DNA from 3 places in the Methylomonas rapida genome. Region 1 is predicted to be linked to each of the others. Evidence: riboswitches for the same ligand, from Rfam matches in the RefSeq annotation. Region 1 holds a riboswitch; each other region holds the start of a gene.

Region 1 (7,656 bases):
CACCGCTTGCACTTCGGTGATGAAATTCTGTAAATGCTCCAGATCGTTCAGATCTTCCTTGGGAAAAATCTGAATGCGGTATAAACCTTCCTTGCTCAGCCAGCGCTCGCGGATGTCATCCGGGATAGTTTCCGGCGTGATCTCTTGGGCTTGAAAACCGGCCAACAATTGATTCATGACCGTCGGCAGCGTGCCCAGCAAGGACGTTTGAATCTTTTCGATGAAAACGCCACGCTCGGGTTGGAAACGGGCATCGAGTTCGATCAGGACGTCCTGCAACTCCTTTTTGAAGACTTGCAGGGATTGAATGTCCCTAGGCTCGGTTTTCTTCGGCAGATTGGCGTCTATCGCCGCGATCATGCGCAAGATACCCGGCTTGGGATCGGTAGCGGTTTTCAACTGCGGAAACGCCTGACTTTGCGGGCCCAGCGTCATTGCCATGTCGTCGATGATGGCCAGTTTGCCTTCCTGATCGTCCGGGACGAAATCGAACAGGCTGACGGTCTTGTCGACGGTCTTCAATCCAGCCAAAGTCTTCCGCATGGCTTTTGCTTCCGCTTCGTTGCTGGCCAAAACGGTTAGCGTCATCGGCGAGGTTTCGCGGGCCTTCATCAAATCCTTGAACGCGATCACCGATTCGGTATGCGGATCGCGCAAATTCAGCGGGTTGAAATCGGTTTTGACCTGAAACACCAAAAAGATGGCCGCGACCGTCGCCAAAGCCGTCAAACCGGTAATGGGCTTGGCATGATGCAGGGTAAAGGCCGCCAGCCATGCCGAAAACTTGGAGGCGCCCGGCAGTTCGCCGCGTTTCAGATGATGTTCGGGCGGATTCGGCAAGACTCGCAACAATACCGGCAACACGGTCAAGGTCACGAACAGGCAGATGAACAAACTGGTGCCCGCCAGCAAACCCAGCTCGGAAATGCCTTGATAATCGGTCGGCACGAATGCGAATAAGCCAATGGAGGTCGTGCCCGCGCACAAGATCAAGGACGGACTGGTATTCAGCACGGCCTGCCGTATCGCCTTGAGCTTGTCCTTGCCGTACATATCCAGATTGTCTCGATAGCGCAGGCAAAAATGAATGGCATATTCCACCCCCAGGCCGATGTTGGAAACCGCGAAAGCAACCGAGATCAGATTGAGTTCCTTGACCGCCACCGAAGCAAACAAGCCGCAGAAAATCATGCCCAAGGTCAGCGTCAGCAGCGTGGCCAACATCAACAGCCAGGAATGGTAAGCGATCAGCAAAATACCGCAGACCAGCACGACGGAAAAAATGCTGGCATTGAACGTGCCCTCGCTCATGCCGGCCATTTCGTCATGTTCCAGCCCGACTTCGCCGGTAACCCAGACCTTTACCGCCGGCATGTTGGGGTCCTGTATCTTGTTGGCGGCGGCGCGAACGGCATTGATGGCGGGCTCGACCGGCAGAATGCTGCTATAGTCGAACTTGGGCGTAACGAAGATAAAAGCCTTGTCGGACTGGCCTTCCCGGATATTGTTCTCTGCGATCAACTTTTCCCAGGACAGCAGGTCGGTCTCGCCATTCAAAGTCTTATGCAGGGAGGTGCTGACTTTGTCGATCAGCGACATCAGGTCGATGGGCACTTCCTCGGTCTTGCTTTCGGCGTTCAGCGCATCCTCGAAAATCGAGAAAAAGCCGTTCAGGCTAGGGTCCTGCGAAATGCGGCCGATGAAGGGCTGGGCCTGTGCCAGCGTCACGGAAAAATCCTGCAGCTTGTCGCTATCCAGATACAACAAGCCATTGCGCTGGAAAAATACGTTTTCGTCGGGACGGTAGACTTTACTGAAATGTTCGCTATCGGCCCTTAATTCCCGTCCCAGGCGCTGCGCGGCCGCCTTGGTCAATTCCGGACTGGAGGACTCCAGCACCAACAGCAGGGTATGCACTTCCTGGCCGAACTGCTGCTCGAACTTGCGCCGATTCTGCTGAAATTGGGATTCCGGCGCGATCAGCTCGGCGGTATCCGTGTTGACGCTCAGATGCGTGCCCGTGTATTCCACGGCCAGATAGGCCAGCACTGCCGCCGCGGCCAGCACCAGCGCGGGCGAATACAGCAACCAGTTACTCCAGCGATAGGCCAGATTGCGTAAATGCAGTTCGATCGACATGGTTAAGCGCTCACCACCGTGTTGATCAAATAAAGGGTATAACCCGCGTAGACGGCAATCAGCACTGTGCCTTCCAGACGATTGATACTGCCGTTACCGTTGCGTTCGTAACCCATCGCGAACAGCGCCAGCGTCAATAGCGCCATCAAGGGCCAATCGCGATTGACGATCTCGAGCGGAATCGACATCGGATGAATCACGCCGGCCACCCCAACCACGGCCAGGGTATTGAACAAATTGGAGCCGATGATGTTGCCGACCGCCAAATCGTGTTCGCCCTTGCGCGCGGCCATGATCGACGATGCCAGCTCGGGCAGCGACGTGCCGATGGCGACGATGGTCAAGCCGATGACCAGATCGCTGACGCCCAGGTCCCGCGCAATCGATACCGCGCCCCAAACCAGCATGCGCGAACTGATCACCAGCAGCACCAGACCGGCAATCAGCCAAATCCAGGCCTGAAATTGCGACATGGCGTGTTCCTTCAGTTCGGCCTGCACTTCCTGCTCAAGTTTATCGGCGCTCGCTGTTTTCATGCCCTGAATCACCATCCAGGTCATGACGGCCGCGAATACGACCAATTCCAGGGCGGCATCCAGGCGGCTCAAATCACCGTCATAAAGCTGGGCGATGGCCAGCAAGGTCACGCCGAACAGAATGGGCAGTTCCTTTCTGATCACTTGCGAATGCACGGCGATCGGGCTGATCACCGCCGTGACGCCCAAGATCAGCGCGATATTGGTGATATTGGAGCCATAGGCATTGCCGAGGGCGATACCGGGGCTGCCTTCCAATGCGGAGAGCGCGGAAACCGACAGTTCCGGCGCCGACGTACCGAAACCCACGACCACCATGCCGATCAGTATCGGCGACATCCCTAAATGATCGGCGATCGCGGCCGCGCCCTCGACAAACAAATCGGCGCTCCAGACCAAAATAATCAAGCCCAGAAATATCATCAACAGTGGCAAAGCCATAAATTACCTTTCAAAAAATCAACAAATGGGGGAAACGCGCGACACGATACCGCGATCAAATCAATCGACGGTCCACTGCACCAGGCCGCTATAGGACGTGGCAATCACGCCCAGGCCGAACAGAATGCGATACCAGGCGAAAATGATGAAATCGTGATGGCTGATATAACGCAGCAATCCTTTCACCGCGACCAGCGCGCTGACGAAGGCCGCCATCAAACCGACCGCGAACGAGGCGGCATCGCTGTCGAGATGCAATAAGTCGCGGTGTTTGTACAAATCGTACAAGCTGGCGACAATCAGCGTGGGTATGGCCAGGAAAAACGAGAATTCGGTCGCCGCCTTGCGCGACAAGCCGAACAACAGGCCGCCGATGATGGTCGAGCCGGAACGCGACGTGCCCGGAATCAGCGCAAAGGCTTGCGCGATACCGAGCTTCAGCGCATCCAGCATGCTCAGGTCCTCCACCTCATGCACGCGGACTTTATGCTCCCGCTTTTCCGCCCAGATGATCACCAGCGCGCCGACGATGAATGCCAGTGCCACTGGAATGGGTTTGAACAATAAGGCTTTCAAATGCTTGCCGAACAACAAGCCCAGCGATGCCAGCGGCATGAAGGCAATGGCCAGGTTCAGCACGAATTTTTGTGCCCGCGGCTCGCTGGTCAAGCCCGCCAGTACCGAGCCGATCTTGACGCGGTATTCCCAGCAAATCGCCAGGATGGCGCCAACCTGAATCACGATGGTGAACAGCTTGGCCTTTTCGTCGTTAAAGTCCAGCAGATCGCCCGCCAGAATCAAATGACCGGTACTGGAAACCGGCAAAAACTCGGTCAAACCTTCGACCACGCCCAAAATCAGGGATTTAATCAGTAGTTCAATGTCCATATCGGCATACTCCGCGCCGAATCGGCGTATAGAAAAAAATCAGCATATTGATCGGGTAGTTGCTATTTAGAAAGCAGTTGGGAATCAGCAGGGCCAAAACCATGCAAACGGGGCCGGATTATAGTCGAAATGCCAGCACTTACATAACTTTAGCCAGCAAGCCTAGACTGCGAATCACCAAGCCCCGGCAAAATTTTCCTCCAACGCAGCGCATAAATGTCGCCTGCCTACCCAGATGCGGCCACCCGGCGCCCTGGCCGTTCGATTGTTCTTACCACTGACGCCCAGAATCGACAGCGGATAACCCGATACGCCACATCCGGCATATCCCACAACCGGAATAGGTCATATCCCGTAATTCGCCGAAGCCGCACTGCACGCTTCGCTACCGGAAAACATTCCGTCCCGCTGTAGGCAATTGATGACATGGAGATGAGCAAGTGGCACAAATTTTGATTATTCAAAAAGTAACAGTATTACAACATTTGAATATTGTTAGGAGTGACTACGCATCGCAAGTCGGCAGGGTGATGAAAAATCCTTGCTGACCTGAATGCTTTCACTTATCGCCAACCTCGTTGCGAAACGAGGCTCGGAAAGTCACGGGTCTTGCCGACGATCAAGACAGCCGGATTGCCCTCATGTGATAGGAGGGGCGGCCCAGGCCGCGTATCACGGAATGCATTCACTACAACATAACGGACTAAATTTCATGCAAGTACATTTTCAATTGACAGCCATTGCGCTCTTACTGGGGGCAAGCGGTATCTCTCAGGCCGCCTTGACCACGACCAGCGGACCGATCAACTTCACTGGCTCTGCTTCGGTTACGGCCGCGCAGGATTATCCAAACGATCCCTATGCCAGCGGCCCGAAATCGCTAACCAATACCAACGACGGCGCAAGCGCGGCCACCGTGTCGGTAGCCCGGTTCAACGCCGCCATGGGGGTTTTGACCGGCGTCGATCTGCAACTGAACTCCAACCGCACGCAATCCATTTCCGGTTCCGGTTATAAGGGCAACGGTGAAGGCAAAACCGTGAGTGGAAGCGGCGCCAGTTCCGCCGCCCTGGTCGCAGCCGGCGCCCAGATCCCGTTGGCTCCCGCGATTTCCCTGGAGGGCGGCTCCTGCTCATTGGCGATGGGTAAAACCGGAAATATCTCATGCAACTGGGGGCCATCCACGTCAGAAGCCACCGCGACTCATGGCACTGCCAGCGTGGACAGCAGCAACCTGGACGCCTATGCGGGCACAGGCAGCGTCGACGCGACTTTGACGCTACCCAGTCTGTCGGCCACGGTCACCCAATCCAGTTATAAGGGCCAGGCCAGCGGCTCATCCGCGACGTATACCGTCGATTGGTCCGGTACCTTACAGGCCAGCTACAGCTACTTGCTGCACGCCTTGGCTTCTTTCGACACCGACGCCGAAACCACCAGCCTGACCCTGGATTTCGGCAATGTTGCGCAAAACAGCACCGCGTCCTTGAATTTTAGGTTGTTCAACCTGGCCAATGCCGACCGTATCGGCCTGGACCTGGATAGCGTCATCGCCAGCGGCGATGCCGGGGCATTCGATACCGGCCTGTCGGCATTTGCCGACCTGGCCCAGGGTGGCAGCCAAAGCTTCATCGCCAATTTGCTGACAGCCAACGCTGGCAGTTTCAGCGCGCAATACCTGCTGAACCTGTCCGATGCGGATTTCGGCGCGGGCAGCACGCGTCAAAACTATCAACTGACCCTGAATCTGATCGGCAACGTCACGGCGGTACCGCTACCTGGCGCTGTCTGGTTGTTCGGTAGCGCCTTGCTGGGCTTTGTTGGCATCGGCCGCCGTAAGCGTAGCCTCGCTTAAAAATCAATGCAGGGCGGAGCGGAACAGGAGGTTCGGCTCTCCCCTCTATTCGAGACCTGTCATGAAAACCCTAAAAATAATCATGCTGACATTGGCGACTTTGTTGCCAGTATCGGTCGTAGTCGCCGGGACCTTTGTCGCGCCGCCGGCATCCGGCGGCAACCCAGCATTTACCACGACGCATTTTTCCGGCTCGCAAAATTGCGCTCTTTGCCATAACGGCATCAAGGACAAAAACGGCGCCGATGTGTCTATCGTCACCGACTGGTCATCGAGCATGATGGCCAATTCGGCCCGCGATCCTTTCTGGCGCGCCAAGGTGCGCAGCGAAATCGCCAAGCATCCGCAACTGGAAGCGCTGATCAACGACAAATGCAGCAAATGCCATGCGCCGATGGCCAGTTACGAGGCCAAGAAAGACGGCTCGCTGGCCACGCAAACGCTTTTCGACGGCGGCATCCTGACTGCAGGGCATCCCAGGCATGACGCCGCGATGGACGGTGTAAGCTGCACCTTATGCCACCAAATTCCGAACTCAAGCACCTTGGGCACATTGCCGGCGATGTCTGGCAATTTCAACATCAATACCACCAAGACCATCTATGGCCCATTCGGCGGTCCCGGCGACACCGCGATTTTCGCCAATCCGATGATCAACAACACCGGCTACACACCGGTCTATAGCGCGCATATCAAGGAGTCCAAGCTTTGCGCATCCTGCCATAACCTGAAAACGCCTTACGTCGATGAAGACGGCAAGGTGTTGAGCACGACGCCGGAAAGCGAGTTTCCGGAACAAACGCCCTACATGGAGTGGGAGCACAGCAGCTACGTCAATCAGAAAAGTTGCCAAGGCTGCCATATGAGCCGAACCGACGGCGTGATCATCACCACCCGGCCGCCCTGGTACAGCGTGCAGCGCAACAACTTCGCGATTCATGACTTGGTGGGCGCGAACAAGTTGATGCTGGACATATTGAACAACAACAAAACCCAGCTCGGCGTGTTGTCCAACAACTTTGCCGAAACCATCGCCAAAACCGACACGATGCTGAAAAGTGCCGCCACGGTGAGCGTCATCGATCAGCAGTCAACCGCAGGCACGCTGGATTTCACGTTGCAAATCAATAGCACTACCGGCCACAAGCTGCCGAGCGCTTATCCGTCCAGACGCGCGCACTTACATGTCGTCGTACTGAATGAACAGAATCAGGCGGTGTGGGAATCCGGCAAGGTCAATGCCGACGGCAGCATAGAAGGTGTGGATGCCGACGAGCAAGAAGGCGTTTTCGAGCCGCATTACGACCTGATCACGTCACAGGATCAGGTACAAGTCTACGAAGCCATCATGGGCAATCACCTGGGCGAAGTGACTTATACCCTGCTGCGCGGCAAGGAATACCTGAAGGACAACCGCATCCTGCCGGCCGGCTTCAACAAGGCCAGCTCGCCAGCCGATGTGCGCGTGGTCGGCGAGGCTTTGGCGGACGGCAATTTCGTCGGCGGCAGCGATCAAATTCGTTATCGCATTGCCGACTTGCCGGCCGGGAACTACACGGTCAAGGCCGAACTGGTGTACCAGACCTTGTCGCATGCCTTCGCCCGGGATTTGTTCGAGGACACCGCCACGGCCGAAGTCGTCGACTTCAAGACCATGTTCGATGCCTCCAGCCAAAAATCCAGTGTGATCGCCAGTGCCGAGTTCAACGAAACAATCGCGGCGCCAGCGATCGATAGCGATGGCGACGGCGTGCCGGACAATCAAGACAACTGCACCTTGGTCGCGAACGCCAACCA
Region 2 (7,656 bases), 730 kb from region 1:
CGCCTGTAATATAAAGGTTCCGCGATTGAAACGATTGTTGTTTTTTTTCGGTGGAAGAATTAGTCATCGTCATGGTCGGCTAGGGTGGCGGCATTGATTTTACTGTAAATTCGACCGGATAATAGGCCTTTGTGTTATCGAGTCGATGTTTATCTTCACGGATTTTGCCAGAATTGACGTTCCGCTGGGCGAATGCCGCTTTCAGGCGAATGTGGGGGCTTATTTGCAACGTCCCCGGAGCAGCCGAGCGTGTGATTTGTGGACGTAAAATTGCCAAGTAAGAAAATCGAAAATTATCGTTTATATCACTGCAGGCTTCCTTTTAGCGTCTATACTACAATTCGGTCGCAGGGACTTATAGAAAAACAGCAATGGCAAAATTTACCGTCTATTTCAAAGATAAACCCATTTTTTCAGGTATTTACGATTCCGGCGTGGTGCATATCGGCCGGGACGACACCAACGAATTAGTGGTCGATAGCTTGGCGGTGGCGCCTGCCCACGCCGTGGCGGTCATCAAGGACGGCAAGTGCGTCATCAAGCAACTCAACGAAAAATTTCCGCTACTGGTCAATAATCAACCTTCCAAGGAATGGAATCTGCAAAACAACGACGTCATCAATGTCGGCAAGCATTACATCGTTTACAACGCGACCGAATTTTTTCATCAGCCGGTCGAATCGCCTCAAGCCGCGTCTTCCCAGGACCCTGACCTGGAGTTTTTGAACGAGAAGCTCGAAGCGGGCGCAAGGCAGCAGGAAGGCAAGCTGCAAGTGATGGATGGACCTCATATCGGTCGCATTCTTACGCTGAAAAAGGCCATGACGCGCCTCGGGCACGAAGGCGCCGGCGTGATAGTCATTGCCCGGCGTAAGGATGGTTATTATGTGTCGGCCTTGCAGGGCCACGACGGACTGCGGCTGAATAGGGAGCCATTGGGCGAGCGAACGGCGTTGCTGCGAAACAATGACGTGATCGAGGTGGACAAAACGCCGATGCAGTTTTTCCTGGAGTGATTCGGGTGACGGCAAAAACAGACGGCGAGAAAAGGCATTTCCAGCGCATCTTTTATGACGCCGAGGCATCGTTGCTGAACGATGAGTTCACGCTACCTTGCCGGATTGTCGATATTTCACTGAAAGGCTGTCTATTGAATCTGGAAAAGCCTTGGCCGGGTTCGGCGACGACGCCTTGCATGCTGATACTGAACCTCTCCGACGAAGCATCCATACGCATGAAACTGACTTTTGCTCACGGTTCTGGCACGCTGGCCGGTTTCAAATGTGACGATATCGACATCGACAGCATCACCAATCTACGCCGGCTGGTGGAACTCAATCTGGGGGATAGCGCGTTGCTGGAGCGTGAGTTGAGCGCGCTGGGCGGCTGGTAACTTTCTTCGACGGCGCCCTGTTTTCAGGTTTTGAGGTTCTGCAACCGCGGGACTGGTAGTCTTTACTGGTGCGCGGGCATTAAATCCAGGCCTGTTTTCTATCCAGCCACCTCAGGCTTAGCCAATACCACAGTGTCATTGGCAGCATCATGGCAAACCACTCCCAATCATCCATCAAAAACAGTTTGTTTATCCATTGGCTGTCATTGAAATAATGACTCCAGGGGATGCAATAAAAGCTGAAGACGATGCTGCTCCAGAGCAAAATCAGCGCGCCTCTTCGCGTCTCGATACTCGAAAATGCCAGAAATACCCAAATTGGCATGTCCTTGGTTTTTTGCATGCAAAATTCTCCGTAATAGATTGAGTTGATCAAGCAATTATTGCGCCCATTTTACAAAGGCGCAATTTGGCCGGCCATGGCCTGGAAGTCCGCGATCGAGATTGAGGCATTTGGCCTGAAAACTGCGTGATTTCCCATAATTCTATTCGCGAAAAAACATTTTAAGAATATTACCGAATGATGTAATTTTTTGAAACCTAGTGCTTTAGTGGGTTTTGGCATGAAAGCTGTCTCCAAAATATTGGGTTGAGTTTGTTGTGAGCGTTTTGGCCAAAAATATCGCATCAGATTGTTTGGTAGAGCTAAGGTCAGCCTGGCCACACCCGGCGCGAGGCGGGGTCGGAAAGCCACGGGTCTCAAGGAAATGAGATAGCCGGGTCGCCTCCTTTAGTGATGGGGAGGTCAAGATGGAGGTTAGGGCTATACCTTGTCTTGAACATTACTGTTTACTTATCTTGTCAACAGTATAAAGAGGAAATTATGAAAAAAATCGTTATGTCGTTACTGGCCCTGGCTAGCTTGCTATGCGGCAGCCAGGCATTCGCTCACGTGTCCTATCGTGACTTGAGTGTTTTAAGTCCATTCCAACGTTCAGTGACCAGCAATGTCGGTTGGGCTGATGCCGCGGAAGCTGATTGGGGCGATAGCCACCATGGCGCGTTTTTTAGCTTTACCCTGGCGACCGATCAACAAGTGAAAATCGATGTTACAGGCCTGGGGCAAGGCACTTATGCCAATTTGACTGCCGCGGGTTTGCCAAACGCTAGCACGCCTACCTATAGCACGGTTGCCGCGCTCACCGACGTGGGTTTCAGCTTGTACAAAGGCTTGTTGCCTGCTTCGACGTATGAAGGCGCCACGAACAGCGCTACAGGCGAGTTATGGATCGATTTCGCCGCGCAAGGTAAGCAAGGCGGCTGGAATGCGAATGGCGACATGACGCTGTATAACAACTCGGGTCAATCGGGCACGCTGGAATTTTTGCAAGCCGTCAACAACAGCCTGACAAACGCCGAAAGCCTGACCATTTTTCTGACCGCGGGCAGCTATACCATCACGGCCGGTGGCGCCATCGATCCAGCTAGCGGTGCTCACTCTGGCACATATGGTATCCAAGCCAGTATGGCGCCGGTCCCTGTTCCGGGTGCGGTATGGTTGTTCGGCAGCGCGATGGCCGGATTGATCGGCTGCGGTCGTCGTAAAGCAGTGGTTGCGGCTTAACGGCATCTCGCGGGCCTTGGTTTTGCAGCCAAGGCCTTATGTACTGAAAATCAGAGGAATTCTTGATGACAAAGAAACGACTAAATAAAGCCATTATCGGGATCTTGGGCGTGGCCGCAATCTCCGTATCCACCCAGGCCAGCGCCTTTACCGCCGTATCGTTGGGCGTTTTCACCGGCGACACGATCTCGCGCGATGATGCGACGCCTTACAAATCCTGGTCGGATATTCAAGCCAAAAGCAATATGGGCTGGGTGCATACAGCCGACTGGTTCAAATTACAGGTTGGTACGCAGGCGGACATAGCCGCTGGAAACACGTTCAATGTCGGATTCAGTTTGACTTCTAGAGGGACTAACCAGCCTCTAAATACCGGGGGGTTTAGCATTTGGACCAGCGGTACCAGCGCCATCGCAGAAGGCGGTGGCTTCCATGAATACAATCAGGTGCGCGGTCGCAATGACGGTGGCGTGACCACGAATAATGACATCGGTAATATCGTCGATGGACACGATGGCTGGGTCGGTTATGCGCAAAACGGCCTTTCCTTTAAGAATGGTGATCTCGATGATGTCGCCCATGGCGGCGCCTGGAACACCAATTCGCCTTTTTTGAGCGGTGGCGCCGCAAGTGCGTCGGCGAGCGCGGCAACCTTGAATCTGTTTGGCTTGAAGGCGGGTTACTATCTGATTGGCTTGGGCGGCGTATGCCCGGATAACGATTCGAGCTGCATGGGCCAATCACCGGCTTCGCGCCAATATACGTTCTCGGTTGCCACTGCCGCGCCGGTTCCCGTTCCTGGCGCCGTCTGGTTGTTCGGCAGCGCGTTGGCTGGCGTGGCGGGCATCAACCGGCGTAAACGTGCGGCTTGATCGAAATCTCAAGGAAAATGGACAGCCTGAGGGAAATGGGCAACACGTTTTGAACAGGATGATTTAGAACGCAGGGATGTTAATGGATTGACCTTGCCAGGAGGCAGACGACCCCGAATCACGGAATGGAGCCGGTTCGGGGTTTTTTATGGGTAAAAATTGACTATCCAAAATTGAACTTTTTGAATCCTATGGCCAAAAACAACAATCATCATCCCGCAAGTTTGTCTCGTCTCGACGCGGCGCCAAGCAAGGTTTTTCTATGGCTTACTGTCACCCTCAGCGGTGGCGCCGTGATGATTCTGGAACTTTTGGGTACCCGAATCATTGCGCCTTTTTACGGCGCCAGCCTATATGTCTGGTCTGCGCTGATTTCGGTCACAATGATTGCCTTGGCTTTGGGCTATTATCTCGGCGGTTTTCTGGCGGACCGATACCCAAGCCTTCGTTTGGCGCACGTGATCCTATTGGCGGCTTGCGCGACGAGTTTGATTCCCTTCCTTAGCGGGCCCATCTTGAACCTGACCAATCCACTGGGGATGCGGGCTGGCGCATTTGCCAGCGCCATGTTGTTATTTTTCCTGCCGTTGACGGCCTTGGCGATGGTGGGGCCCTTTGTCATCAAACTGGCGACCGAAACACTGGACGATGTCGGCAGTACGGTGGGCTCCGTTTACGCCATCAGCACCGTGGGCAGCGTGCTGTCTACCTTGATGCTCGGTTTCTTTTTGCTGCCGGCGTTTGGCAGCAGAACCATCATTTTCACGCTCGGCTGGGTGCTGGCATTTTGGGCCATTGCCCTGATGATAAAGGACAAATCCGGCTTTGCCCGCATTTCGACGATAATTCCGTTGCTATTCATCGCCCTGGTCGCCGGCTTGCTCAGTGCCAAGGGTTACGCGACTTCCAGACTAACGGACAGCGGTTTCAAGGTCATGCATCAAGCGGAAAGCAATTATGGCTGGGTCAGGGTGGTGGACAATCCGCAAAATGGCACGCGCCTGCTGTTGTCGGATGCCTCGGTGTTAAGCGCCACCGCCTTGCGGGATGGCCGGACCCTGCTGGATTATCAAAACATCATCAGTTCATTGCCGATTTTGCTGCCTAGTCATAATGATGCGCTTTTGATTGGCTTGGGTGGCGGGCATATCGCCCGGCAGTTGAAAGCCAGGGGATTGACCACGGACACGATAGAAATCGACCCCGTGGTGGCTGATGCGTCATTGAAGTTTTTTGATTTCAAGCCTACCGGCGATTTCATCGTGGGTGACGCGCGGTATGAAATAACAAAACTGCGCAAACGATACGACCTGATCGTTCATGACTGTTTCACGGGCGGCACGGAGCCCGTGCATTTGCTGACGAGAGAGATGTTGAGCGATTTGCGCGGCTTGTTGACGGAAAAGGGCATGCTGGCCTTGAACTATGTCGGCTTCACGCGCGGCGAGGGCACGGCCGCGGTGGCGTCTGTGCATAAAACGCTGAAACGGGTTTTGCCCCATGTGCGGGTATTCGTTACCGAAAAGACCGAAATGACGGATTTCATCTTTTTGGCCGCCAACCAACCCATGGAACTGGACCCTAATAGCCGCGACCCGCGCGTGCAATGGTTGATCGACCACGAATACGCCCTCGATGACAGCGAGGGCATCGTCATCAGCGACGACTATAATCCGATGGAAAGCATGCAAATCAGGAAAGCCGAAATCTACCGCGAATTATTCATCAAGCGCGTGGCGCCGGAGTTGTTGGTACTGTGATGCAAAATGCCGCGAAAATCAGCCGAAACGCGCCATGCCCTTGCGGCAGCGGAAAAAAATTCAAGGCGTGTTGCGCCGACAGGCCGGGTAGCGTTTCGGCCATTCCCTTAGACATCGAGCCATTGCACCGGCAAGCCCGGCAGGCCGTGGCGGCGGGAAATTTCACCGAAGCGGAACGGTGCTTTCGCCAATTGGCCCATGCCAAACCCGCGGATGCTTATTTCAAGGCGGGGTTAGGTCAGGCGCTATGCTGGCTGCATCGACGCAAGGAGGGCATAAGTTGTTTGCTGCAGGCCGCCAGGCTGCTGGAGCGTCAAGCCGCCAAATCCCGCGATCCGCGTTTTTTGGTCGAACTGTCGGCGCAACTGACGCACTGGGGAGAAGTGAATGCCGCCGAGCGCTTGGCGCGCCTCGCGCTAACGCTTGCGCCCAAATCCCCGGTTTTCTTGAATAACCTGGCCTTGTGTTTGGTGCGGATGAATCGGCATCAGGAAGCGCTGCCGGTTTCTCGCCAGGTTTGCCAGTTGTTACCCGATCATCCGGGATGCAATATCCTGCTGGCGATTCTGGAAGCCCGTTTCGCGGCGCCCGAACAAGCCTTGGATCGATTGAACCGCGTGATAGAACGCAATGACGACCGCGAGCAGACCGCGCGTGCCTGGCTGGAAAAGGCCGTGATCCTGGATAAAATAGGCCGTTATGACGAGGCTTTCGCGGCCATGGTTCGCGCCGGCAGGGAGCATAGCGCGCTTTCGCCTCTCGGCCCGGAACAGCGCGAATCCCTTTTCGAAACGCTGGAAAGCAATAGCCAGGGATTTAACGCCGCGTTGCTGAAGCGTTGGCCTGTCGAGGATGTCATTAACGACGGTTTGCCGGCACCGGCTTTTTTGCTGGGTTTCTTACGCTCGGGGACCACGCTAACGGAGCAGGTACTGGGGGCTCATAGCCGGATAATCGCGACCGATGAAAGTAGCGTGATCCACGAACTGACCCGCGAATTGCAGCGGCTCAGCGGCAGCAACGAGGATCATGCCAAGGCGCTCTCGGCGTTGAACCTGGCGCAGATCAAACAACTTCGGCAATTTTATTGGCGGCGCATGCGGGAGGAATACGGCGACGCTGTCATGGTCAGGCAACTGGTCGATAAAAATGCGTTGAATACCATCGAGCTGGGCGTCATCAGCGTGGTATTCCCGGAAGCCAAAATCTTATTCGCCTTGCGCGACCCTAGAGACGTTTGCCTGAGTTGTTTCATGCAGGCCTTCAGTTCTTCACCGGCAACCGTCAATCTGACCTCATGGCAAGGCATCGCCAGGCAATACGCGGGCGTGATGGGGTATTGGCTGACGCTACGCGAAACCATGCAACCCCGGTATCTGGAAGTGCGTTACGAGGATACGGTGAACGACTTCGAAAGCACCTTTAGGCAAATATTCGCTTTTTTGGGCGTGGAATGGCAGGCCTCGGTGCTGAAGTTTCACGAACGCGCGCGAGGGCGTTACATTTCCACGCCGAGTTTTGCCGCCGTTAATCAGCCGCTTTACAACACGGCGTTGCGACGCTGGACGCATTATGCAAAGCATTACGTCGAGATCGAGGGGATACTCGAGCCTTATATCGATGCACTGGGTTACGCCGAGCCCCGGGTCAAAACGGGAACTCGAGAAGATTTGCACTCAATGCGATAGCTAAGCTATCGCATTTCCTGGCGTGGTTTGGAGTGAAAAAGCTTTAGCTTTTTCGCGTGTTCCGGTGTTTCGTCCACTATGACTTTCAACGTAACGCTCATGAAGGCTGGGCATCGCCCCGGCAAATGAAAGTCAACTTTGTTATGTCGTTAGTCTGTTTTTGGGGTTGCCGCGTGACTTTCAGAGTAACGCTCATGAAGGCTGGGCATCACCCCGGCAAATGAAAATAGTCTTCAGGGTAAGGTTGCTTGCCGGACAGGCCGCCGTGAATACATCCATGTAGGCTCGACGGCGGCATCCTTGCCGCCGACGCCTGTCCAACAAGCAACCGCACCCTCACATTTTGCTACTTTCAGAGTAATAATGAACGATGACTAAA
Region 3 (7,656 bases), 2.2 Mb from region 1:
CCAATACGCCGACCGTGCTGGCCGGCATCACTGAAGTCATACATGCGCAAGCATTCTATGCACCCAAGATCGGTATGATCGCGTTACTGGCGGCCTGTATTCTGATAGGCTGGCCGAGATTGCCGCATCCTTGGCTTAAGAAAATTCCAGCCCCTATGCTGGTGATCGTGACCGGTATTTTGCTTGGCTACGCTTTCGATCTTACCCATTTTCAGCCCGACCCTTTATTTAAAGTTCCAGCCAACATCAACGTTGACGGCCCGTTTCTAGTATCCATTCCTGATAGTTTGTTCGACAGCTTCCATTTTCCGGATTTTTCAAAAGTCGCTAGCCTGGCTTTTTGGGAAAGCGTCGTTTCGATCACGCTGATAGGCAGCTTGGAAAGCTTGCTCAGCAGCGCCGCCGCTGACAGGCTGGACCCACAAAAACGCTATTCAGACTTGAACCGTGACCTGCGGGCGCTCGGCATCGGCAACTTGGTGTCAGGCATTCTCGGCGGCTTACCGATGATTACCGAAATCGTGCGTACCTCGGCAAACATTGATTATGGCGCACAAAGCGGCTGGTCGAATTTTTTTCACGGTGCCTTCTTATTGCTATTCATGCTTTTGTTTCCAGGGATAATTGCGACCATCCCCTTGGCTTCTCTTGCTGTGCTGCTGGTCTACATCGGCTTTCGCCTGGCTTCGCCTCAAGCTTTCGCCAAAACACTGGATGTTGGCAAAGAGCAATTATTCATATTCGTCGTGACTATCCTGGGTGTTATTGCCAGCAATCTACTAGTCGGGGTGTTTATCGGCATCATCGCAAAACTGCTGATCCACTTGAGTCGCGGCGTTTCCCCGAGGAATTTGCTGAAAATTTCTTACCAGATTGAGCAACAAGACGACCGTTTTAGAGTCACTATTCGTGGTTCGGCGGTTTTTTCCAATTTCATTGCGCTGAAGAGCGCACTGGCGACATTACCGGATAGACACCAAGTGATTTTTGATCTGGCCGACATCTATTTGATCGACCATACCGTAATGGACTTCGTCGATGCGTTTCAAGCGGATTATAAGGAGCGTGGTGGGCACTGCGAAATTCACGGGCTAGATAATCACATAGCCTATGCGGGACATGAGCTGGCTGCCCGGATTAAATATCCTCGGGAAATAGATAGAGCGCTATAAAAAGCAATCACACCTCAGCGGGGCGGGTTATTCAACCCGCCTCGAACGTTTTGGCTAAGCTTGAAAAAAGGCCGAAATGTCGGGACGGGGTTACCAACTTCGTGCGGTGCAAGAATTGCAACCAAAACCGCTCAGTGTGAACCATAGCGATCGTCTTGGCATAAAGAAGAACGATCATAAAAACGACACAACCAGTGCCGATGACGAATTCGCGGACGACCACCGCCAATACTCGGGTCGCTCGACATAGCCTTTGCGAACCGGGTTTTCGTGGATGTAGTTCAGTTTCTGCAGATAAAACGCCGGATTCTCGATTTTCTTTGGCGCATTGGTATCATGCCAGAAATGGTATTTTCCTGATTCGTCGATAAACAACTCCAAAACCCGCGACTCATGGGTCTCGATATTTTCCTTGAGTTTCTTCGAGGTAAAGCGTTTGAAGTCGCGCAGAAAACCAGCTACATCCGGCGAGGTCACGATCAGATGCAAATGATTCAGCATGAACACGTAGCCATTGAGCTCTAAACCCTTTTGCTGCTGGCAATAGCGCAACGAATCCGCCAATATTTGCCAGCGGTTGAAGCGATCGAACAGGTAATACCAGCGTTGGACGGTTAGCGTCAAATAATAGGTGCCGCTGTTGAGTTCGGTTGCTATCCCCCTGCGTCAGAATAGTTGTCGCCTCAAATTTTCAGACTGTATGAAATTTGAGATTTAAACATGAAGTATTCAAAAACCCGTTATTCTGATGAATTCAAAGAACAAGCCTTGGCCAAAGTCTATAGCCGAGGCAATCGCAGCATACAAGCCATCGCTGATGAATTGAATCTCAGCGTGCACACCTTAAAAACCTGGATGAGCCACACAGCACTCGACGATAAGAACTGTCGGCCATAGGCATCGGTCACCAGGGCCAATAAGCCGTTTTGGTAAGAGAGTTCTGTTTTATTGTTATTGCGGTCAGTGATGGATTTCAGCATCCAAGGCTCAACGGCAGCGATTCTTAGCGGATTACCGGGAATTTTTTCGAAGTGGAAGCTTGTGCCGCCCTGCCGATTGGTAATATCGATCGAACCGTCGGAATTTTGGATGACGGTTTGCTGTGTGCCGGAAATGGATGAAAGTGAACCGCTCCTGCCCGAGCGTTGATATTTGGTGACGATCCCGCCCGGACTCATTTTGAATACATCGCTGCCTTGGGTGAACAGAAAGATGTTGTAGGAGTGACTCCAACCAAAGCCCAATACGGTGTCCAGGGATGCGCTTTCGCCGTTGGCATTGTTGCTGGCATAACGCAGGGATAGAGACAAGCCTTCTTCGTTAGTACTGGATGTCGTCAGGACAGGGTAGGTTTCACCAAAGAGCCCTTCGGTATTAGAAACGAAACTGTTCGTTGAGCATTCACTACTGGGGCCGTTGAGGCTTGTGCCATCAGAACTGCATTGTTCAGGGCAATCTGAGCATGATTTTGCTGAACACGTGAAACCTGTGGCGCCTGTTATGCAGAAAACCCGTTTGGCACCGATGAATTTGGCTTCGACGGGACTGGAAAGCAAAACCAAGGCAGTGAAAAAAGTGGCTACAAAGAAGAAAATCCGGGCAGTTTGGTTCATGATGAACTCCTTTAGGCTTTCGCCTGCTTGCCGTTGGGGTAAGGATTTGTTGTCAGACGGAATTGATAATTTGCCTAACACCTGTGAAAACGGCGCATGATGGTTACTCCCAATAAAATTAAGGGCAGTGTCGCCGGCGTGGGTACCGTATAGCCGTATATTTCGGAGTCTGCTTCCGCGCTGATTTGATAGGTCTTGTTGTAATCGAGCAGGAACGAAACCCTTAAGGTACCTTGATTTTCGTGCAGGATGGTCGTGTTAGTACCAGAGATTGAATCCTGGAATTGATCAAAGGACAACAGTCCGTTGATGTCAAATAGTCTGAGGGTAGCGATGTGGGTGATGTCGACAAAGAAGCCTTCAGCATCAGCCGTTCCCAAAATACTGCCTTGATAATCCAATAAAAAATCGACCCATACACTGGTTTCGGTCGCATTGGGATTGGTGATCGTGAAGAAATTGTCAAAGGCAGACACCGCAAAGCCATCGGCCTGCATGTATTTGCGTTCCAAGTGAAGATCGGAATGCGTCGTGCCGGTTATGCCGGCGTTTGGATCAAGGCCAATTTGAGTGCCATTTTCCACAGTATAGTCAGCCAAGGAGCTGACATGGGCTGTGTTTGCAATTGCCTGGATTGAGCCATCATTGCCAAATAAAGAATTGCTGTCATTATCAGGAACGCTGTCGGAATCCGCCGCATGCGCTCTGACATCACCGTACCAGACATCAGTCCACTGCAGTTGTGCGCTGGTATCGCTCAAGGCAAATCTTAGGTTGTTGATCGCCATGTTGCTGGAAGCAGCCACAAATGCGGCTTGTACCTGTCCGGCGCAAAAAAATGCCAAACAAAAAAACGCATTCACTGTGTTCCGGAAAAATTTCGCATGTGTTGCCATGGCACTCCCCTTTGATATTTTGGACATAAAAAAGCCGAACCGCGAGATGAGACTTTTACGCTGTCTCTCTCGGCAGTACGGCTTTCCTATTTCTGGAGGATCCGTGACTTTCTGTCCCTACCTTACGGATAGGTTTAGCGAAGGTGAATTTTTTCGCTATATAACATCTGGGCTATGTGCTTGCAACCAAGTTTTTAAGTCAGTATTTTTTAGAAAGATTATCTGCCTTATTGATACAGTTAATCATCGAAAGATGAGAAACCACGAACACTCAGGCAGTTCCTAGCGAGCAGAAATTGTTCGGCCACAGCCATTGAGCAGAGTATTTTATTTGGCGGCTATGAGCATTCGGCGAGCGTTGTATGGGAAAACAGGAACCTGCATACCGTGATTGCGCCTCTATGGCGAAAATGACAACGGGGCATGTATACAATCGTTATAAATGGCGGCTTTGCTGGATGCAAAACCGCCCGAAGATGTCTTTGTTAGTTCAATCCATGCCTTATGCACTAATCCGCATGGATGAGCGATTTTATCTTCGATGGCTCTGAAGATACCCGCAGCAAGGCGGGTATCGTAGCACCAAGAGATAACTATGGCTTAAATGCCGTTGGGGAAATCGTAGCTGTAATGTTTGCGCAGCGGTTTAACGACTTCCCATTGGCTATCGAGACCGGCCGGAAATACCACCAAGTCGCCCGGCACAATACGTACTGGCTCTCCTCCCGCTGGGGTAACCAGGATTTCGCCATCCAGCACGTAGGCGCATTCGGTTTCGTCGAAATCGATCGGGAATTTGGAAACTTCTTTTTCCCAAATGTCCCAGTTGGAGACGCCCAGTTCCTGTAAACGTTCTTCGCTGGGGTTGTGTTCAATTTTGATTTCTGTCATGTCTCAAATCTATTCAAGTGAAAATAAGGCGATATTCTAGCATTTTGCTGGCCCAGTCTCGCCGAAACTGTCCAATATCAGCGCACCAAACTCAGCAAAACACCTGCCGCCACGGCCGAGCCGATCACGCCGGCCACATTAGGCCCCATCGCGTGCATCAACAAAAAGTTGTAGGGATTACTTTCCTGGCCGACTTTATTGGCTACCCGTGCGGCCATTGGCACAGCGGATACTCCCGCGGCGCCGATCAAGGGATTGATGGGCGTGCTGCTAAAGCGGTTCATCACTTTGGCCATCAATACGCCACTCGCAGTACCGATTGAAAAAGCAATCGCACCCAGTCCCAGAATGCCCAGAGTTTCCAGTTTCAAAAAAGCCTCGGCACTCAGTTTAGAACCCACGGAAAGTCCCAGGAATATCGTCACGATATTGATCAGCTCATTCTGCGCGGTTTTGCTGAGCCTATCCACCACGCCAGAGGCGTTCATCAAATTACCCAGACAAAACATGCCTACCAAGGGCGCGGCAGATGGCAGCAAAAACGCCGTCAACGTAACCAGCATCAGCGGAAACACGATTTTTTCGGTTTGACTGACGGTACGCAGTTGCTGCATTTCGATTTTACGTTCGTCTTCTGTGGTCAAGGCCCGCATGATGGGCGGCTGAATCAACGGTACCAGGGCCATGTACGAATAAGCGGCCACGGCAATCGCACCCAATAATTCCGGAGCCAATTTGGAGGCCACATAAATCGCCGTCGGACCATCCGCGCCCCCGATGATCGCAATCGCCGCCGCTTGTTTCAAATCGAAGGACATGCCCGGCACACCATTCAATGCCAATGCGCCGAACAGCGTGCCAAAAATGCCAAACTGCGCGGCGGCCCCCAATAACAGGGTTTTGGGGTTGGCCAGCATCGGGCCAAAGTCCGTCATGGCTCCCACGCCCATGAAAATCAACAAGGGGAACATGCCGGATTTGATGCCGCCATACAGATAGTAAAGTATCCCTCCTTCTTCGGTCATGTCGGCGACAGGAATGTTACTCAGAATCGCGCCAAAACCGATCGGCAACAACAGTAAAGGCTCGAAACCTTTTCGAATCGCCAAAAACAGCAGCAAAAAGCCCACCGACATCATGATGATCTGCGGGCCACTGATGTTGTAGAGGCCTGTGCTTTCCCACAACAATCTTAGATTTTCCATGAATGATCTTTATTGGTTTCAGACTAGATGGCGGAGCCCAAGCGCCGCCACAAGAAGTTATTAAAGGGTGACGAGTACGTCGCCGACCGCGACACTGTCGCCTTGCTTGACGTTGACCGCGCTGACGATGCCGCCCACTTTGGCGCGAATCTCGGTTTCCATCTTCATTGCCTCCATGACCATTACCACATCGCCTTCGGCAATATGCGCACCGATATTGACTTTAACCTTCAGCACCACGCCGGCCAAGGGCGATACCACCACGCCGTGACCACTGACTATCGGCGGCGTTACGACCAAATCAGGTCCGACAGGCGTGCCTGCGGATGCCTGTATCGAAAGGTTGGCCCCACCCGGTCCTACCGCAACATTGTAATTGCGTCCGTCGACATTGACGGTGTAAAGCTCGGTCGGTCCAGCCGTTGCAACCGGCTGACTGGCCGCTGCGGCGACCGCACTGGAGGCCTCGGGATTGGGCGCGGGTTCAAACGCCGCCGGATTACCGCGATTTTGCAAGAATTTCCAGCCGACTTGCGCGAACATGCCGTCGATCAAGGCGTCTTCTTCGACGCATTCCGCCAATTTAACGCCTTCCGCCGTGGCCTTGCGTTTGACTTCGGCGATCAATTTGTCCATTTCCGGCTGCAATAAATCGGCCGGGCGACAGGTAATCGGCTCCGCGCCGTTCAGCACGCGGGCTTGCAATTCCTTGTTGACAGGCGCTGGGGAAGCGCCATATTCGCCTTTCAAGACGCCGGCGGTTTCCTTGCTGATGGTTTTGTAGCGTTCCCCGGACAACACGTTCAATACGGCTTGGGTGCCGACGATTTGCGAAGTCGGGGTCACCAACGGAATGAATCCCAAGTCTTCACGCACACGCGGAATTTCCTTCAGCACTTCGTCGAATTTATCGGCGGCGCCCTGTTCCTTCAATTGACTCTCCATATTGGTCAACATGCCGCCCGGCACTTGCGAGACCAGGATACGACCATCGACGCCTTTCAAACTGCCTTCGAACTGCGCATATTTCTTCCGCACTTCGCGGAAATACGCGGCGATTTTTTCCAGTTTGCCCAAGTCGAGACCGGTATCTTGCGGCTGTCCTTGAAAGCTGGCGACGATGGTTTCTGTGGGACTATGACCATAGGTCATGCTCAGGGATGAAATCGCGGTATCTGCATTATCCAGGCCGGCCTCGACCGCCTTGACATAAGTGCCCACGCTCAAACCAGTCGTTGCATGGCATTGCATATGAATGGGAATCGAAACCGCTTTTTTCAGCTTGCTGACCAGTTCGTAAGCGGCGTAGGGCGTCAACAAGCCGGCCATGTCCTTGATACAGATCGAATGCGCGCCCATGTCCTCGATGATGCGACCCTGCTCGACCCATTTATCGATGGTATGCACCGGACTGGTGGTGTAGGAAATCGTGCCTTGGGCATGCGCATCGGTATTCAATACGGCCTTGACCGCGCGTTCGATATTGCGCATGTCGTTCATCGCATCGAAAATGCGGAACACGTCGATGCCATTGACGACACAGCGTTCGACGAATTTATCGACCACGTCATCGGCATAATGGCGATAACCTAATATGTTCTGGCCGCGGAACAGCATTTGCTGACGCGTGTTGGGCATGGCTTTTTTCAAGAGGCGCAAACGCTCCCAAGGGTCTTCGCCGAGATAACGAATACAAGCGTCGAACGTGGCACCACCCCATGACTCGATGGACCAGTAACCGACTTGATCCAGCTGCTCGCAGATGGGCAGCATGTCTTCAATGCGCAAACGGGTTGCCAGAATCGATTGATGGGCGTCGCGTAGCACGACTTCTGTAATGCCTAAAGGTTTTTTTACCTTTGCCACTCTTGTTTCTCCT

The links. Region 1 has a riboswitch for cyclic di-GMP ahead of NM686_RS01275 (choice-of-anchor E domain-containing protein). Riboswitches for the same ligand answer to the same signal wherever they lie in the genome.
Region 2: linked by a shared signal. The riboswitch ahead of NM686_RS04785 (hypothetical protein) and the one ahead of NM686_RS01275 (choice-of-anchor E domain-containing protein) in region 1 are both predicted to bind cyclic di-GMP.
Region 3: linked by a shared signal. The riboswitch ahead of NM686_RS11600 (hypothetical protein) and the one ahead of NM686_RS01275 (choice-of-anchor E domain-containing protein) in region 1 are both predicted to bind cyclic di-GMP.

Annotation. Positions count from the first base shown of each region.
Region 1 covers NZ_CP113517.1:272,542-280,197, forward strand. The annotation lists gene NM686_RS01260 (MMPL family transporter) at 1-2,139, opposite strand, end outside; gene NM686_RS01265 (calcium/sodium antiporter) at 2,142-3,116, opposite strand; gene NM686_RS01270 (undecaprenyl-diphosphate phosphatase) at 3,177-4,004, opposite strand; cyclic di-GMP riboswitch class I at 4,563-4,645, shown strand; gene NM686_RS01275 (choice-of-anchor E domain-containing protein) at 4,717-5,859, shown strand; gene NM686_RS01280 (thrombospondin type 3 repeat-containing protein) at 5,921-7,656, shown strand, end outside.
Region 2 covers NZ_CP113517.1:1,003,928-1,011,583, forward strand. The annotation lists gene pta (phosphate acetyltransferase) at 1-67, opposite strand, end outside; gene NM686_RS04770 (FHA domain-containing protein) at 372-1,016, shown strand; gene NM686_RS04775 (PilZ domain-containing protein) at 1,022-1,393, shown strand; gene NM686_RS04780 (hypothetical protein) at 1,473-1,736, opposite strand; cyclic di-GMP riboswitch class I at 2,043-2,122, shown strand; gene NM686_RS04785 (hypothetical protein) at 2,217-2,957, shown strand; gene NM686_RS04790 (VPLPA-CTERM sorting domain-containing protein) at 3,023-3,829, shown strand; gene NM686_RS04795 (fused MFS/spermidine synthase) at 4,021-5,589, shown strand; gene NM686_RS04800 (sulfotransferase) at 5,589-7,277, shown strand.
Region 3 covers NZ_CP113517.1:2,448,469-2,456,124, forward strand. The annotation lists gene NM686_RS11580 (SulP family inorganic anion transporter) at 1-1,172, shown strand, start outside; gene NM686_RS11585 (REP-associated tyrosine transposase) at 1,347-1,829, opposite strand; gene NM686_RS11590 (transposase) at 1,893-2,069, shown strand; gene NM686_RS11595 (hypothetical protein) at 2,598-2,885, shown strand; gene NM686_RS11600 (hypothetical protein) at 2,860-3,681, opposite strand; cyclic di-GMP riboswitch class I at 3,750-3,830, opposite strand; gene NM686_RS11605 (cupin domain-containing protein) at 4,282-4,572, opposite strand; gene NM686_RS11610 (sodium ion-translocating decarboxylase subunit beta) at 4,650-5,777, opposite strand; gene oadA (sodium-extruding oxaloacetate decarboxylase subunit alpha) at 5,838-7,643, opposite strand.